DNA from 3 places in the Flexivirga sp. YIM B11880 genome. Region 2 is predicted to be linked to each of the others. Evidence: riboswitches for the same ligand, from Rfam matches in the RefSeq annotation. Region 2 holds a riboswitch; each other region holds the start of a gene.

Region 1 (4,982 bases), on a different contig from region 2:
CGATCGCCACCCGCTGCTGCTGGCCGCCGGACAGCGTCGGGAGCGAGCGTCCGCGCAGTCCGGCGATCCCCAGCAGATCGAGCGTCTCCTCCACGCGCTTGCGCATCGTCGCCGGCGGGACGCCCAATTGCTCCATTCCGTAGGCGAGTTCGTCCTCCACCGTGTCGGCGACGAACCCGGCGACCGGGTCCTGCCCGACGCGGCCCACGACGTCGGCCATCTCGCGCGGCGGATGATCGCGCGTGTCCAGACCGTCGACGATCACCCGGCCCGAGAGCCGTCCCCCGGTGAAGTGCGGCACGAGCCCGTTGATCGCGCCGAGCAGGGTGGACTTGCCGGAGCCGGTGCGTCCGACGACGAGTGACAACTCCCCTTCGTCGACACAGAGATTCACGTCCGCCAGCGCCGGTGCGCCGGAATCGTCATACCGCACCGTCACGTCACGCACCTCGATCACGCCGCCACCTCCTCGTGCCGTATGACGCCCGGCGGCGACACCACCGCCGCGAGCAGCCCGATCACGGCCGCCACCAGCGGCAGCAGGTCCACGACCGGCCACTGCGCCGGCGACGTGACGACGCTCAGGTGCGCCGGAGCGATGCGCGTCGCGAGCACCATCAGCACGCCGGCTGCCAGTCCACTGGCGGCCACTCCGTACGCGGTGCGGTCGAAGGGCTCGACCCGATAGCGCGTGACGGTGCGCTCTCGGGAGGAGACGGCCAGCCCGGCCGTCGCCAACGCGAACCCGACACCGAACGCCGGCCACCGGACAACGCCTGGTGCGCGCTCGTCGAGCACCCCGAAGACGCCGATGCACAGTGCGATGAGCCCGACCACCGTCATCAGCGCAACCACGCGACGTGTCCGCACCGGCGCCGGTCCGCGGCGGCCGTAACCGCGCGAGTCCATGGCCGCAGCCAGCAGCAGGGACCGGTCGAGCGCATCGGCGAGCACGGGCACGATCATCCGCCGCACGAGGTGCCACCGACCCCCGCGGGCCGGCCGCAACCGTTGTGCGCGGTGCACCCGACCGATGCTCTCGGCCAGCTGCGGGAAGACCGAGACCGAGACGACCACGACGGTGCCGATGTCGTAGAGGCTGATCGGCACCACCTTGAGCAGCCGCTTCGGGTTGGCCAGCGAGTTGGCCGCACCGACACAGACGACCATGGCCGCGAGATGCAGCCCGTCATACAGCCCGTCGAGCAGATCCGACAGATGGACGGGGCCGAGCAGGGTGACGCCAGCAGCCCACTGTGGCAACGGGATTCGAGGGAGGTCGAGCAGCACCGGACCGCCACCGCCCGCGCCAAGGAAGCACCGGAACAGCACGCGCACCACGACGATGAACGCTCCGAGGAGGAGATACACCCGCAACGAGCGCGCCCACGGTGCGTTGCCGCGCCGCAGCACGACGACGAAGCACGACACGCCGACCAGCAAGAGCAGCAGCAACGGGTTGGTGGTGAACGAGGCCGCCACCGCCAGACCGATCGCCCACAACCACCAGGCGACCGGGTGGACGGGAGCCGGCAGCCGGTTCACCCGAGGTGGCGCCGTCGAATGACCGACACCACGGCCCCGCCGATCGCCAGCGCGGCGAGCACGCCGCCGCCCACGACTGTCGTGGCGTTGACGCCCGACGACGTGCTGGCTTGCTTGATGAGCTTGTCGCTGTTGGCGACCGGCGGTTCGCCCGCCGCGACTGCCGCGCCGCTGGAGGTCGACGAACTCGAGGAGGTGGACGATGCCGAAGCGGTCGTGCGGTGCGTCTTCTTCGCCGGGTGATGGCTCGTCGGGCGCGTGCTCGACGTCCTCGCGGGTGCGGTGGACGACGGACGCGCGGCGCGGGTCGGCCGGCGGGTCCTCGTCGGATGGGTCGGCGCGGGCGCGGTCGTGGTCGTATGACGAGGCGGCGCCGGCGCGGTCGTCGTGCTCGTGGGCCGGGGGGCGGTGACCGGTCGAGTCGGTGTGGCGCGCGGCACCGAGTTGCTGCCCTCGTTGAACGACCAGCCCTCGAAACCACCCGGAATGACGTGGCTGGAGGAGACACCCTCGCTGCTGACCGACCACGATCCGCCGTTCGCGGCCTTCGAGTAGCTCCAGTAGGCGTTCGCCGGGGGCGTGTTGACGCACTGCTCGTGATAACCGTTCGGCAGCGTCGTGGTTGCGGACGGCTGGCCGTAGAGCCGGCAGACGAACGCCAGCCCATAACGCTGTGTGCCCTGGATCGGGATCCCGGCCGCCTGCAACGCCTGCAGACCCGTCGCGCCGCTGCCGACCGGCGAGCACCGGATCGCAACACCGCCGCCGAGCGGCCCGAAGTCGACCACCACCGTCACCCCGGCGCTGCTCGTGCAGTAGCCGTTGTGTGCCGAGGCGGCTCGTGCGGGTGCAGCGGACCCGGCATACGCGAGGCTCGTCGCCGAGGTCGCGAGCGCAACGGCAGCGGCCGAGCGCAGCAGGCGGCGGGAGGCGGCGGGCATGATCGGTGCGTCCTTTCGCGCCGCGGGGGTCCACGCGCGACACGAGATCGCCCGCGACTGCAGTCCGCGGCAGTCGGTTCCGGTGACGGGTGGCGCAGGTATTCCGGCTCACGACCTGGGTCGTTCACGGCTGCGGGTCAGCGCCGGAGTCACACCGGCTTCCCCTGCTCGCACCTGGACGCTCGCCTGAGCGTCAGTCCAAAACGGTAGCACCGCTTGTTTATTGCCACGGAATGCCGCACAGTCCTGACGTGACCACCATCCGAGAACTCGATCTCACCCAGGCAGTGCGGGCGCTGGCGAAACTCGCCGCCGGCACGGACCGGGCGATCGTCGGGATCACCGGAGCACCGGGGGCGGGCAAGTCGACGGCCGCGAAGACGCTGGCGCGCCGGTGCACGGCGCACGGCATACCGACCGTGGTCGTGCCGATGGACGGCTTTCACCTCGCCCAGGCGGTGCTCGACGCGCGGGGCTGGGCCGCTGACAAGGGCGCGCCGCACACCTTCGACGCCGCGGGTTACGTCGCGCTGATCGAACGGATCCGCAAGGAACGTGACCGGTCGGTCTGGGCGCCGACGTTCGAGCGTCTGCTGGAGGACCCGGTCGCCGGGTCGATCGAGGTCGCACCCGAGACCCGGCTGGTGATCACGGAGGGCAACTACCTGTTGACCCCGGAGGAGCCGTGGTCGGAGCTCAGCGGGCTGCTCGACACGATCTGGTATGTCGACACGCCGGACCAGCTGCGGGTCGACTGGCTGATCGCCCGCCGGCGGAGGTATGGCGCGTCCATGCAGGAGGCGACCGATCTGGCCCTCGGCTCCGACGAGCGCAACGCCGAGCTGATCCGCAGCACCCGGGACCGGGCGGACGCGTTCCTGCGGGTGGCGTGAGCCCCGTCATACCAGCTGTTCGCGCGCAACCTCCGCGCCCGCCGTGCGTCTTCCCAGCATGAGGTGCGACGCCGTGACGGCAGGACGAGGGGCGACCGCCCCGTCCCCGCTCGGCGTTACCGATCGGAACGATCACTGGTTAAGGTCTGAGCGAGGGGCCGGGACGTCATGACAGTGAGCGCACCGGCGATGTATGCCGAGAGGCCGTATCGCGTGGGAGGTCGGGTCCGTGACCGTGGATCTGTGCTTCCGCGCGACGCGATGACCGGCGGAGACTCGGTCGACCTGGCCGAGCTCTACCGCACCCATCACCTGCAGATGGTCCGGCTCGCCCGGTTGCTCGTCGACGACCTGGCGAGCGCCGAGGACGTGGTGCAGGAAGCGTTCCTCGGCATGCATCGCAACCGGGCCGCGCTGCGTGACTCCGGTGCGGCCGTCGGCTACCTGCGGCAAGCGGTCGTCAACCAGTCCCGTTCGATGCTGCGCCGGCGGCGCACCGTGCGCGCGCACCTGAAGGTGGCCGAACCGGAGATCGCGCCACCGGCCGACAGCGACGTGCTGCTGGCCGAGGAGCATCGGCAGGTCCTGCGTGCGGTCGACCAGCTGCCACCGCGGCAGCGCGAGGTGCTCGTGCTGCGCTACTGGTCCGAGCTCTCCGAGGCGGAGATCGCCACCGCGCTCGGGATCAGCAAGGGGACCGTGAAATCACAAGCGAGCCGGGCGATGGCCGCCCTCGCCCGCATCATGCAGGAGGAAGGAGGCGCCCCCGATGAGTGAGCCGGACAACCACGACGACCTGGAGCGCCGCCTGCGCGAGGCGTTCGCCGCCCGGGCCGAGCAGATCGAGCAGCACGACCTCGACCTGGACCGGGAGCATTCCGTCGCCGCGCTGCTGCAGTCGCCCTCCGGGCCGAGCCGGACCCGGAGGATCTTCACCGGTGCGGGCATGCTGGCAGCTGCGGCAGCCGTGGCCGGCGTGGTCACGCTCGCCATTCATCCGTCGGACCGGCACCAGCCGACCAACGCGCTGCGTCCGGCGACGGCCAGCTCGGCAACCACGACGATCGGCATCGGGCCGACGCCCGCGCGCGCGGTGACCAGCACCGCGAGCAAGGCGTCACAGCACGTGGCTCGCCCGTCCGGGCAGCTGAGCTCCCCCTCCCGACAGCTCACCCCGACCACGACCGCACCGAGCACGAACACGCCGAGGACCGCAACCGGGCACGGCGTGCCGTCCAGTTCCAGCAGCTCGACCACGACGACGCCGCAGCTTCCCCCGACGATGCCGCCGGGTCTGCCGCAGAGCGGCGTGCTCGGCGACGGTGAATACACCGGACCCGTGCCGCTCGCCGACACGGGCAACGGCACCCGGATGCTGCCGATGCCGGACGGCACGAAGTGGGAAGTCACCTCCCGGGCGGACCGGTCGCTGACGATCCGGCTCACCTACCTGTCCACGGACATCGACGCGTTCTGGCGCGCGACCCTCCCGGCGCAGGGCTGGAAGGCGGACGCGCAGTTCGAGACGAGCGGGTGGAGCTTCCCCGGCACGGCGTATGCCGTGAGCGCGATCAACGACAAGGGCTCCTTCACCGTCAGCTGG
Region 2 (4,982 bases):
TCAGCACCGGGCGGTTCACCTCGCCGCACCTGCACAACGTGCGCGAGCGAATCGCCTTGAACGGCAAGCCGATCGACCCGGAGCGCTTCATCGCCACCTACGATGACGTGCTGCCCTACGTGGAGCTGATCGACGCCGAGGCGCGCGCGGCCGGTGAGCCGACGACAACCTACTTCGAGATCCTGGTCGTCATGGCATACGCCGCTTTCGCGGACGCGCCGGTCGACGTCGCGATCGTCGAGGTCGGCCTCGGCGGTGAATGGGACGCCACCAACGTGGCCGACGGCGCGGTTGCGGTCATCACCCCGGTCTCGCTGGACCACACGCGGCTGCTCGGGTCCACGGTCGAGGAGATCACGCTGGAGAAGCGCGGCATCATCAAACCGGGGTCGATCACCGTCGTGGGGGAGCAGCAGCCGGGCGTCGACCAGCTGATCGCAGAGCGGGTCGCCGAGGTCGGCGGCACGGCGCGGCGCGAAACCGTCGACTTCGAGGTGCTCGAGCGCGACCAGGCGGTCGGCGGGCAGCAACTGACCGTTCAAGGGCTTGCGGCGGTCTACCCCGAGCTCTACGTGCCGCTCTTCGGCGCACACCAGGCGCACAACGTCGCGACGGCGGTCGCCGCCGCCGAGGCGTTTCTCGGGGGAGGGGAGCGTTCTCTCGACATCGAGCTGCTGCGTGCGGCGCTCGCCGACCTCGACTCGCCGGGACGGCTGGAGATCGTGCGGCGTTCACCGACCGTGCTCGTCGACGCCGCTCACAACGCAGCCGGCGTGCGCGCGCTGCGGGACGCGCTGAACGACTCCTTCACCTTCAGCCGGCTGATCGGCGTGCTGGCCATCTTCGCCGACAAGGACGCGGAGGACATGCTGTCCACGCTCGAGCCGGTGCTGGACCACGTTGTGGTCACTCGCAATTCCTCGCACCGCAGCATGCGCCCGGAGGACCTCGGCGAGATCGCGGTGGGCCTCTTCGGTGAGGACCGGGTCGATGTCGTGCCCAATCTCGCGGACGGCATCGACCGTGCTGCCGAACTCGCCGACGAGGGCGGCGTGTCGGGCGGTGTGCTGGCCACCGGTTCGATCACCACGGCGGCCGACGTGCGTGCCCTGCTCGGGGTCACTGAAACGTGATCGGGAACGTCCTGGTCCACGGCGTCGGCGAGCGTATGACCCGCCGCTTCGCCGGCATCGTCGTCGGCTCGCAGACCGTCGCGGTGTTCCTCGGTGCTCTCGTCGCCTGGGCGATCGCCAACGCCCAGCACGACGACGCCCACACGTCATACCTGGTGGTCGGGCTGGTGCTGGCGGTCCTGTGCACCGTCGCTGCCGGCACGCTGCGCCGCCCCTGGGGTGTCACGCTCGGCTGGATCGTCGAGATCGCGACCCTGCTCGCGGGCTTCGTGTTGCCGATGATGTTCGTCGTCGGCCTGATGTTCCTGGCACTCTGGGTCACGGCCCTGGTCCAGGGCCGAAAGATGGACGCCTTGACCGCCCGTCACGAGGAGATATCCGGAGAATGACCTGGCTCGAAGCAATCGTGTTGGGGATCGTGCAGGGGCTGACCGAGTTCCTGCCGGTCTCTTCCTCGGCGCACCAACTCATCGTCGGCCGGCTCTTTTGGGGCAACGACGGCGGCGGCTCCGCCTTCACCGCCGTGAACCAGTTGGGGACCGAGTCCGCCGTCATCGTCTACTTCTGGCGCGACATCGTGCGGATCATCAAGCAGTGGGGCCTGTCCGTGGCGGGGAAGGTGCCACGCTCCGAGCCGGACGCCCGGATGGGGTGGCTGGTCATCGTGGGCACCATCCCGATCGGCGTCCTCGGGCTGGTCTTCAAGGGTTTCATCGAAGGCCCGCTGCGCAACCTGTGGGTCACCGCCAGCATGCTGCTCGTTTTCGCGATCGTCATCGCGGTCGCCGACGCGACGGCCGATGTGAAGACTCGGTCGTCCTCCTCGCGGCACGTGTCCGTGCCGGTCGGTGCCGCCCCCGGTGACGCGGTGAACGACGCGATCGACGGGACGGGTGAGCTCACCCCCGTGGAACAGCACGGCAAGACTCTCGAGGACCTGGACGCCAAGGACGGCATCCGCTTCGGTCTATGGCAGGCGCTTGCCCTGATCCCCGGCGTGTCCCGTTCCGGCGGAACGATTTCCGGTGGTCTGTTCATGGGCTACACACGCAGCGCTGCCGCCCGCTACTCGTTCCTGCTCGCCATACCCGCCGTCGTCCTGTCCGGGCTCTTCGAACTGAAGGACCTGCACGGGAGCGACGGTGACGGGTGGGGTCAGACCGCCGTCGCCACCCTGCTCGCCTTCGGCATCGGGTACGCCGTGATCGCCTGGTTCATGCGGTACATCTCCACCCACAACTTCCGGCCGTTCGTCTACTACCGGATCGCGCTCGCGGTCTTCCTCTTCGGCATGCTCGTCATGGGCAAGATCGCGGCCTAGGCCACGCCCGGGCGAGGCGTCATACGAGCCGTCCGATTGAATGTGCGTCATGGAACGCACCCTCGTCATCGTCAAGCCCGACGGCTACGCACGCGGCCTCACCGGTGAGGTGCTGCGCCGGATCGAGGCCAAGGGGTACACCCTCCAGACGCTGCAGGTCATGACCGCCGACCGCGACCGGCTCGCGCAGCACTACGCCGAGCACGAGGGCAAGCCGTTCTACCAGCCGCTCGTGGACTTCATGGCCGGTGGTCCGGCCGTCTTCGCCGTCGTCAGCGGAGAGCGCGTCATCGAGGGCTTCCGCGCGCTCGCCGGCGCCACCGACCCGACCGCGGCGGCACCCGGCAGCATCCGCGGCGACCTGGGCCGGGACTGGGGTCTCGCCGTGCAGCAGAACATCGTGCACGGCTCGGACTCGCCCGAATCCGCCGAACGCGAGATCGGCATCTGGTTCCCGGAGCTTTGCCGGTAGGCTCCGCTTCGGACGCAACCACAGGGAAAGCCGGTGCAAATCCGGCGCTGACCCGCAACCGTATGCCGCACACGGAATCCGTGTCCGGCGAGCCGGAAAACCTGGCGTCCGACGACGAGCTCGTCGCGGCCCCGCGAGCACGTCGGCGGTTGACCTCTGCGGGCCGCGTGATCTCGTGGAAGGCAAACCAAATGACAGCTTCGCTCCTCACCCGTGCGGGTCTCGCGGGTGCTCTCACCCTGGCCGGTGCCGGGCTCACCGGTCTCGTGACGGCCGCGCCGGCGCACGCCGCAACTCCTGACGCCGGCACCGCGGGTCATTTCCTCGCGAGCCAGCTGGCGGCCGGGGGAGACCACTTCACGGTCAGCGGTTACGCCGATTACGGGCTGACGATCGACGGTGTCCTGGCCCTCGACTCCGCGCACAGCGGGCAGCACGAGGCGGCGCGCGCCGCGGCATACGTCGCCAAGAACGCCGCGTCGTACAACTCCTACGGCACGGACCTGTATGCCGGTGCGACCGCCAAGCTGCTCGTCTTCGCCGAGGCGCAGGGCCTGCCGACGAGCGGCTACGTCAAGCAGCTGAAGTCCCTGCAGCAGCCCAGCGGGCAGTTCAAGGACAAGTCGGCGTACGGCGACTACTCCAATGCGATCGGGCAGTCGCTCGGGGTGATCGGGCTCGTGCGCGCCGGACAGCCGGACCCGGCCGCGGTCGGTTTCCTGGCCAAGCAGCAGTGCTCCGACGGTGGGTTCCGGATGTCGTTCACCGGCTCGTGTACCGGCGACACGGACGCGACGTCGCTGGCCGTGCAGGCGCTGAGCGCGGCGGGCGGGCACCAGGCAGCAGTGACCAAGGCGGTGAACTTCCTCGTCCGCAAGCAGCAGGCGGACGGTGGTGTCATCGAGCCGGCCGCGCAGGCAGCGGCCAACGCGAACAGCACCGGACTGGCGGCGGTCGCGTTCGCGGTGGCGGGCAGGTCCGCGGAGGCGGCGAAGGCCAAGAGCTTCGTCGCGAGCCTGCAGTTCGGCTGCTCGGCACCGAGCGCCCTGCGCGGTGGTTTCGCCTTCGACCGGAAGGCGTTCGACGCCGTCAAGGCGGCGGGCGGCAAGGCCACCGTGAGCGACCAGGAGCGCCGCGCGACGACACAGGCGGTGCTCGCGTTCACCCAGCAGCCTTACCTGACGATCAGGGCCGGCGGGGCCGCCACGGCGCCTGCGCTCTCCTGTGCGACTGCCAGCCCGACCTCCACGCCGACGTCCACGCCGACCGACAGCTCGACGGCCACGGCAACGGCGACCGCGACGTCGACCACCACCGGTCCGCCGATCATCACCGACGGCCCGCAGCAGCCCGGCAACGGCCGGGTGCTGCTCGCGGGAGCAGCGCTGCTCGGCGGCGCCGCACTCGCCGGTGCCGGCCTGCGTCGCCGGCTCCGCTCGAACCGCTGACCCTCAACGCCGAAAGGCTCACACAACGCCGAGAGGCTCAGAAAATCCGGGTGCATCGCACCGGATATCTGAGCCTCTCGATGTGTTTCTGAGCCTCTCGGCAAAGGGAGGCCGCGCGAGTCGCTGCGCGTTACTTCAGTGCGTCGTCCAGTCCGGCGATCGCCAGCTCGAGCAGTTGGGCGAGCTTGGCGCGCTGGGCTTGCGGGACCTGCGCGAGCACGTCGGACTCGACCATGTCGCCCTGTCGGATCACCTGACGGAACATCTCCCAGCCGTCGCGGGTGAGCTGCACCAGGATGCGCGTGCGGTTGTGCTGGTCCGGGGTTCGTTCGATCAAGCCGCGCTTGGCCATCCGGTCCAGCCGGTGCGTCATCGAGGATGGCGCCACCGCGGCGGCGTCGGCCAGCTGGGACGGTGTGGAGATGTTGTCGTCCGCCTCGGCAGCCAGGTAGCGGATGACCGCCCACTCGCCCGGTGAGAGGTCGAGGGCGGACAACTGCTGGGTGTACCACTGCGACAGCCGCCGGGCCAGCCCGTGGACGGCGGTGATGACACGCTGGACCTGCTCGTCGCCGCCGGCCGCGACATACGCCGCCACCTCGGTCTCG
Region 3 (4,982 bases), on a different contig from region 2:
CAACCGCGCTGAACGGCTCGTCCATCAGCATCACCGGCGGGTCTGCCGCAAGCGCCCGGGCCACGCCGACGCGCTGTTGCTGCCCGCCGGAGAGCTGGGACGGCCATCGATCAGCGAAATCGCCCGGCAGGCCCACGAGTTCGAGCACCTCCTTGGCTCGCTGACGTGCCTGCTGTTTCGGCGTGCCGAGCAAGATCGGGACCGTGGCGACGTTGTCGACCACTCGCTTGTTGGGGAACAGGCCGGCGTGCTGGATGACGTAGCCGATGCCGCGACGCAAGCGTGCAGCATTGACCGACTGGACGTCCTGGTCGTCGATGAAGATGTGCCCGCTCGTGGGCTCGATCATCCGGTTGATCATCCGCAACGACGTCGTCTTGCCGCAGCCCGACGGCCCGACCAGCACGGTGATCTGGCCGGTCGGTGCCTCGAAGGAGAGATCGTCGACAGCCGTCTCTCCGCCGGCATAGGTCTTGACCACCTGCTCGAAGCGGATCATGGTCACCCAACGTAACAAGGACCACCGACATGTTCACACCGAAAACGCCCAGGTGGCGAGGTCAATGGTCCAGCAGAGTCTCGGCCAGGAAGTCGGTGGTATGGCGATGCCAGGCGGGCGCCCGCAACAGCATGGCGTGCCAGTCGGTCAGCTGCACGCTGCGGGCGTCACCGCCGGCATCGCCGATTCGCCGCACGAGCGCGGCACTCTTCCGTGGGTCGGTGACGGTGTCCTTGCTGCCGTGCAGAAGCAAAGTATGCCGGGTGACGAACGGCGCGACGTCATACTCCCGCGGGATCCAGGGGGCCAGGCCGACGATGGCGACGACGCCGTCGGTGCCGGCCACTTCGAGCGAGACCCGGCCACCCATCGAGTGACCGACCAGCGCGAGTGGAGCCTGCGGGTAGAGATCGCGCAGCCGCCGGAGAGCCCATTGCGCGTCGACGACAGGCGAACGTCGCTCGTCGTTGTAGCCGCGCACCGCGTCCCGGAGCGTGGCGACGGCGACCCGGCCGCGCAGGCCCCGCTCGATGCTGCGGCCGACCGCGAGCATCCGCAGGATCGGCGGGGCGTACTTGCTGGTCCGCTCCAGTCCGTGCTCGGCGCCGCCGTGCAGTAGCAGCGCCACCGCTTCCGGCCGGCGCCGGCCGTCGGGCAGGGTCAGGAACGGGTGCGCCCCCTCGTGCGACGGGCCGGCCTCGAAGCGATCCATCACACCTGGCTGCGGTGGAAGTTCACGTATGAGCGGCTCGCGGTGGGACCTCGCTGACCCTGATAGTGGGACCCGTATTTAGCACTGCCGTATGGACTTTCCGAAGGACTGCTGAGCTGGAAGAAGCACAGCTGACCGATCTTCATGCCCGGCCACAACTTGATCGGCAGCGTTGCGACGTTGGACAACTCCAGCGTCACGTGACCGGAGAACCCGGGGTCGACGAAGCCGGCCGTGGCGTGAGTCAGCAGACCGAGCCGGCCCAGGCTCGACTTCCCCTCGACCCGCGCGGCGACGTCGTCGGGCAGCGTCACCTGTTCGTAGGTCGAGCCGAGCACGAACTCCCCCGGATGCAGCACGAACGGCTCGCCGGCCTCGGTCTCGATGAGCCGGGTCAGCTCGTCCTGTTCGGCGGAGGGGTCGATGAAGGGGTACTTGTGGTTGTCGAAGAGCCGGAAGTATCGGTCGAGCCGGATGTCGATGCTCGACGGCTGGATCATCGCCTCGTCATAGGGGTCGAGGCGGACACGTCCGGCGTCGATCTGGGCGCGGATGTCGCGGTCGGAGAGCAGCACGGTGGTCACGCTACCGGGCGGGCAGTTGCGTTGTGGCGAGCCTTCGTGGGTTAGACTCCTGCCGGTCCGAGCGAGCGCCTTGGCGATCATTCGGGACACGCGAGTGTAGTTCAATGGTAGAACATCAGCTTCCCAAGCTGAATACGCGAGTTCGATTCTCGTCACTCGCTCTTCGGAGTTTTCTTCTCGTTCACACCCCGGCAGCCGCCCCTCCCCACGTGCCTTCTCCTGGCACCACGCCGCGCGCTCTCGCCGAGCCGACAACATCCGCACCGAGAGACATCCCAGGGTTGTCTCTCGGCGGCCGCGACACGCCCCTTGAGCCACCACGCCTGGCTGCCTCGCCATTTCTGCTCCGCGCCGTTCCGCGGATTTGACATCGCCGTAATTACGGGCATGCAACTACATCATGTTGGGCCTTGGCAAACTGGCTACCACTAGATAGTGTGTCTCTCGCAGCTGGTTCGACTCACGCGGCCGCCGTTTTGCGGCATACCGAGTGATTCGAGGCAAGAGGGAAGCCGGTGAGAGTCCGGCACTGCCCCCGCAGCGGTGAGTGAGGACGAAAGTCGTCAACAGCACTGGGTTGGACACCTGGGAAGCGACGACCGGTAGGTGTGCGCGGCCGCGCACGGAGTCACGAGTCCGAAGACCTGCCACTGCCCCGACCGCGCACCCGCGGCCGGGACCGACCGCAGCCCGCGCGGGAAGGGCTGACGAACGAGCGGCAGCGAGCCTCAGCGCGTCTGCTGCCCGCTCGCCGTCTTCCTCGCCGGGCCACAGTGAGGGAGAACGGGAGACACCGCACGTGGCCATACATGTCACCAAGCGCGACGGTTCACGCGAGCCGTATGACGCAGACCGCATCAACCGGGCGATCGAGCGAGCCGCAGACGGCCTGCCGAACGCCATGGCGATGACCATGCAGATCGCCTCGGAACTGGCGATCACACTCTTCGACGGCATCACCACCGAACAACTCGACGAGGCCGCGATCTCGGTGGCCGTGCAGAACGTCAAGGACGACCCGGACTTCGACGTCATCGCGTCCCGGCTGCTGCTGAAGACCATCTACAAGAAGGTGCTCGGCGACTTCGAGACCCGGTCCGAGCTCGCTCTGCTGCACCAGGCGCGGTTCCCCGGCTACGTCCGCGAGGCGGTCGAGGACGGGCTCTTCGACCCGCGGCTGGCGTCCGCCTTCAACCTCGAGCAGCTCGCCGCGGCACTCGACCACCACCTGGACGACGGACTGCGGTACATCGGCATCGTCACCCTCAAGAACCGTTACATGGCAACGGATTCCGACCGCCGGCCGCTGGAGGTGCCGGCCTACTTCTGGATGCGCGTGGCCATGGGTATGTCGGTCAACGAGAAGGACCCCACCCAGGCGGCGATCCGCTTCTACCGGAAGATGGCGTCCCTCGACTATCTGGCAGCCGGCTCCACGCTGGTCAATGCCGGCACCACCACGCCGCAGCTGTCCAACTGCTTCGTGATGCAGATGGACGACGACATCGAGCACATCGCCAAGTCGATGCGGGACGTCATGTGGTTGACCAAAGGAACCGGCGGCATCGGCCTTTCGGTGTCGAAGCTGCGCTCAGAAGGCAGTCCGATCCGCAGCAACCACACCTCCTCGACCGGTCCGATTCCGTTCATGCACACCATCGACTCGATCCTGCGGGCCGTGTCGCGGGGCGGGAAGAAGTTCGGAGCGCTGTGCTTCTACATGGAGAACTGGCACCTGGACTTCCCGCAGTTCATCGACCTGCGGCAGAACGCCGGCGACCCCTACCGGCGCACGCGTACGGCGAACACCGCCGTGTGGTTGTCCGACGAGTTCATGAAGCGGGTCGTCGCGGATGACGAGTGGTATCTCTTCGACCCGCTCGAAACGCCGGACCTGGTGGAGCTGGTCGGCGACGACTTCTCCCGCCGCTACCGGGAGTATGCCGCCCTCGCCGAGGCTGGAAAGCTGCGCTCCTTCAAGAAGATCCGCGCTCGTGCGCAGTGGAAGTCGATCCTCGTCTCGCTGCAGACCACCTCGCACCCATGGCTCACCTGGAAGGACACGATCAACCAGCGGGCGCTCAACGACAACACCGGCACCATTCACCTGTCCAACCTGTGCACCGAGATCACCCTCCCGCAGGACCGGGACAACGTTTCCGTCTGCAATCTGGCCTCGATCAATCTCTCTCGGCATCTGGCGCCCACCCCACGAAGTTCGACTCCCCCGCTGCGCTCCTCCGTCGATACTTCGCGGGGACCCCGGGCTGTCGAGGATGAGTGTGGCCAAGAGTGGGACTGGGATTGGGACCGGCTCGCCGAGTCGACCCGGCTGGCCGTGCGGCAGCTGGACAACCTCATCGACATCACCCGCTCGTCGGTGCCGGAGTCGGAGCACTCCAATGATCGGAATCGCGCAATCGGGCTGGGCTTCATGGGCTTCACCGACGTGGTGGAGAGGCTCGGACTGTCGTACGCGTCCGATGAAGCGGCGGACCTCATCGACCGGTTGGCCGAGTTCATCAGCTGGCACGCGATCGACGAGTCGTGCGATCTGGCTCAGGAACGTGGCGCGTACCCCAACTTCGAGGGATCCGGCTGGTCCCGTGGGCTCGTCCCGATCGACACCCTCGAGGTGCTGGAGCAGCGCCGCGGGGTTCAGGTCGATGTCCCGCGCACCAGCCGGATGGACTGGGACGCACTGCGCGCGCGCGTCACGGCCGGGGTGCGCAATGCGACCCTCATGGCGATCGCCCCGACCGCATCCATCGGTCTTGTCGCAGGTACCACACCGGGCCTGGATCCGCAGTTCTCTCAACTGTTCTCGCGCACGACGTCATCAGGGAAATTCCTGGAGGTCAACCGCAACCTGGTAGCTGCGCTGCAGGAGCGCGGCATCTGGGACACGGTGCGCGAGGACCTGCTGCGCTCGCGTGGTGACCTGTCGGTCGTGCCCGGTGTGCCGGAAGACCTGCTGGAGGTGTTCCAGACCTCCTTCCAGCTGCCGCCGGCGGCATACCTGACCGTTGCCTCGCGGGCGCAGAAGTGGATCGACCAGGCCATCAGCCGCAACATCTACCTGGAGTCACGCGACATCGGCGGCATGAGCGACCTGTATGTCGATGCCTGGCGCAAGGGCGTCAAGACGACCTACTACCTGCACATGAAGCCGCGCCACCGAGCCGAA

Evidence for each region. A riboswitch is a leader RNA that binds a small molecule or an ion and turns the genes downstream of it on or off. The one in region 2 is predicted to bind cobalamin.
Region 1: linked by a shared signal. The riboswitch ahead of ACN8HC_RS09050 (hypothetical protein) and the one ahead of ACN8HC_RS04935 (prenyltransferase/squalene oxidase repeat-containing protein) in region 2 are both predicted to bind cobalamin.
Region 3: linked by a shared signal. The riboswitch ahead of ACN8HC_RS01560 (ribonucleoside-diphosphate reductase subunit alpha) and the one ahead of ACN8HC_RS04935 (prenyltransferase/squalene oxidase repeat-containing protein) in region 2 are both predicted to bind cobalamin.

Annotation. Positions count from the first base shown of each region.
Region 1 covers NZ_JBMAMH010000004.1:290,982-295,963, forward strand. The annotation lists gene ACN8HC_RS09040 (ABC transporter ATP-binding protein) at 1-457, opposite strand, end outside; gene ACN8HC_RS09045 (energy-coupling factor transporter transmembrane component T) at 454-1,545, opposite strand; gene ACN8HC_RS09050 (hypothetical protein) at 1,542-2,486, opposite strand; cobalamin riboswitch at 2,563-2,710, opposite strand; gene ACN8HC_RS09055 (nucleoside/nucleotide kinase family protein) at 2,738-3,379, shown strand; gene ACN8HC_RS09060 (RNA polymerase sigma factor) at 3,623-4,156, shown strand; gene ACN8HC_RS09065 (hypothetical protein) at 4,149-4,982, shown strand, end outside; gene glpK (glycerol kinase GlpK) at 4,975-4,982, opposite strand, start outside.
Region 2 covers NZ_JBMAMH010000002.1:75,821-80,802, forward strand. The annotation lists gene ACN8HC_RS04915 (bifunctional folylpolyglutamate synthase/dihydrofolate synthase) at 1-1,133, shown strand, start outside; gene ACN8HC_RS04920 (DUF4233 domain-containing protein) at 1,130-1,522, shown strand; gene ACN8HC_RS04925 (undecaprenyl-diphosphate phosphatase) at 1,519-2,454, shown strand; gene ndk (nucleoside-diphosphate kinase) at 2,504-2,926, shown strand; cobalamin riboswitch at 2,897-3,049, shown strand; gene ACN8HC_RS04935 (prenyltransferase/squalene oxidase repeat-containing protein) at 3,118-4,374, shown strand; gene ACN8HC_RS04940 (MarR family winged helix-turn-helix transcriptional regulator) at 4,505-4,982, opposite strand, start outside.
Region 3 covers NZ_JBMAMH010000001.1:315,813-320,794, forward strand. The annotation lists gene ACN8HC_RS01540 (ABC transporter ATP-binding protein) at 1-499, opposite strand, end outside; gene ACN8HC_RS01545 (alpha/beta hydrolase family protein) at 561-1,211, opposite strand; gene dcd (dCTP deaminase) at 1,211-1,786, opposite strand; tRNA gene ACN8HC_RS01555 (tRNA-Gly) at 1,886-1,956, shown strand; cobalamin riboswitch at 2,232-2,461, shown strand; gene ACN8HC_RS01560 (ribonucleoside-diphosphate reductase subunit alpha) at 2,595-4,982, shown strand, end outside.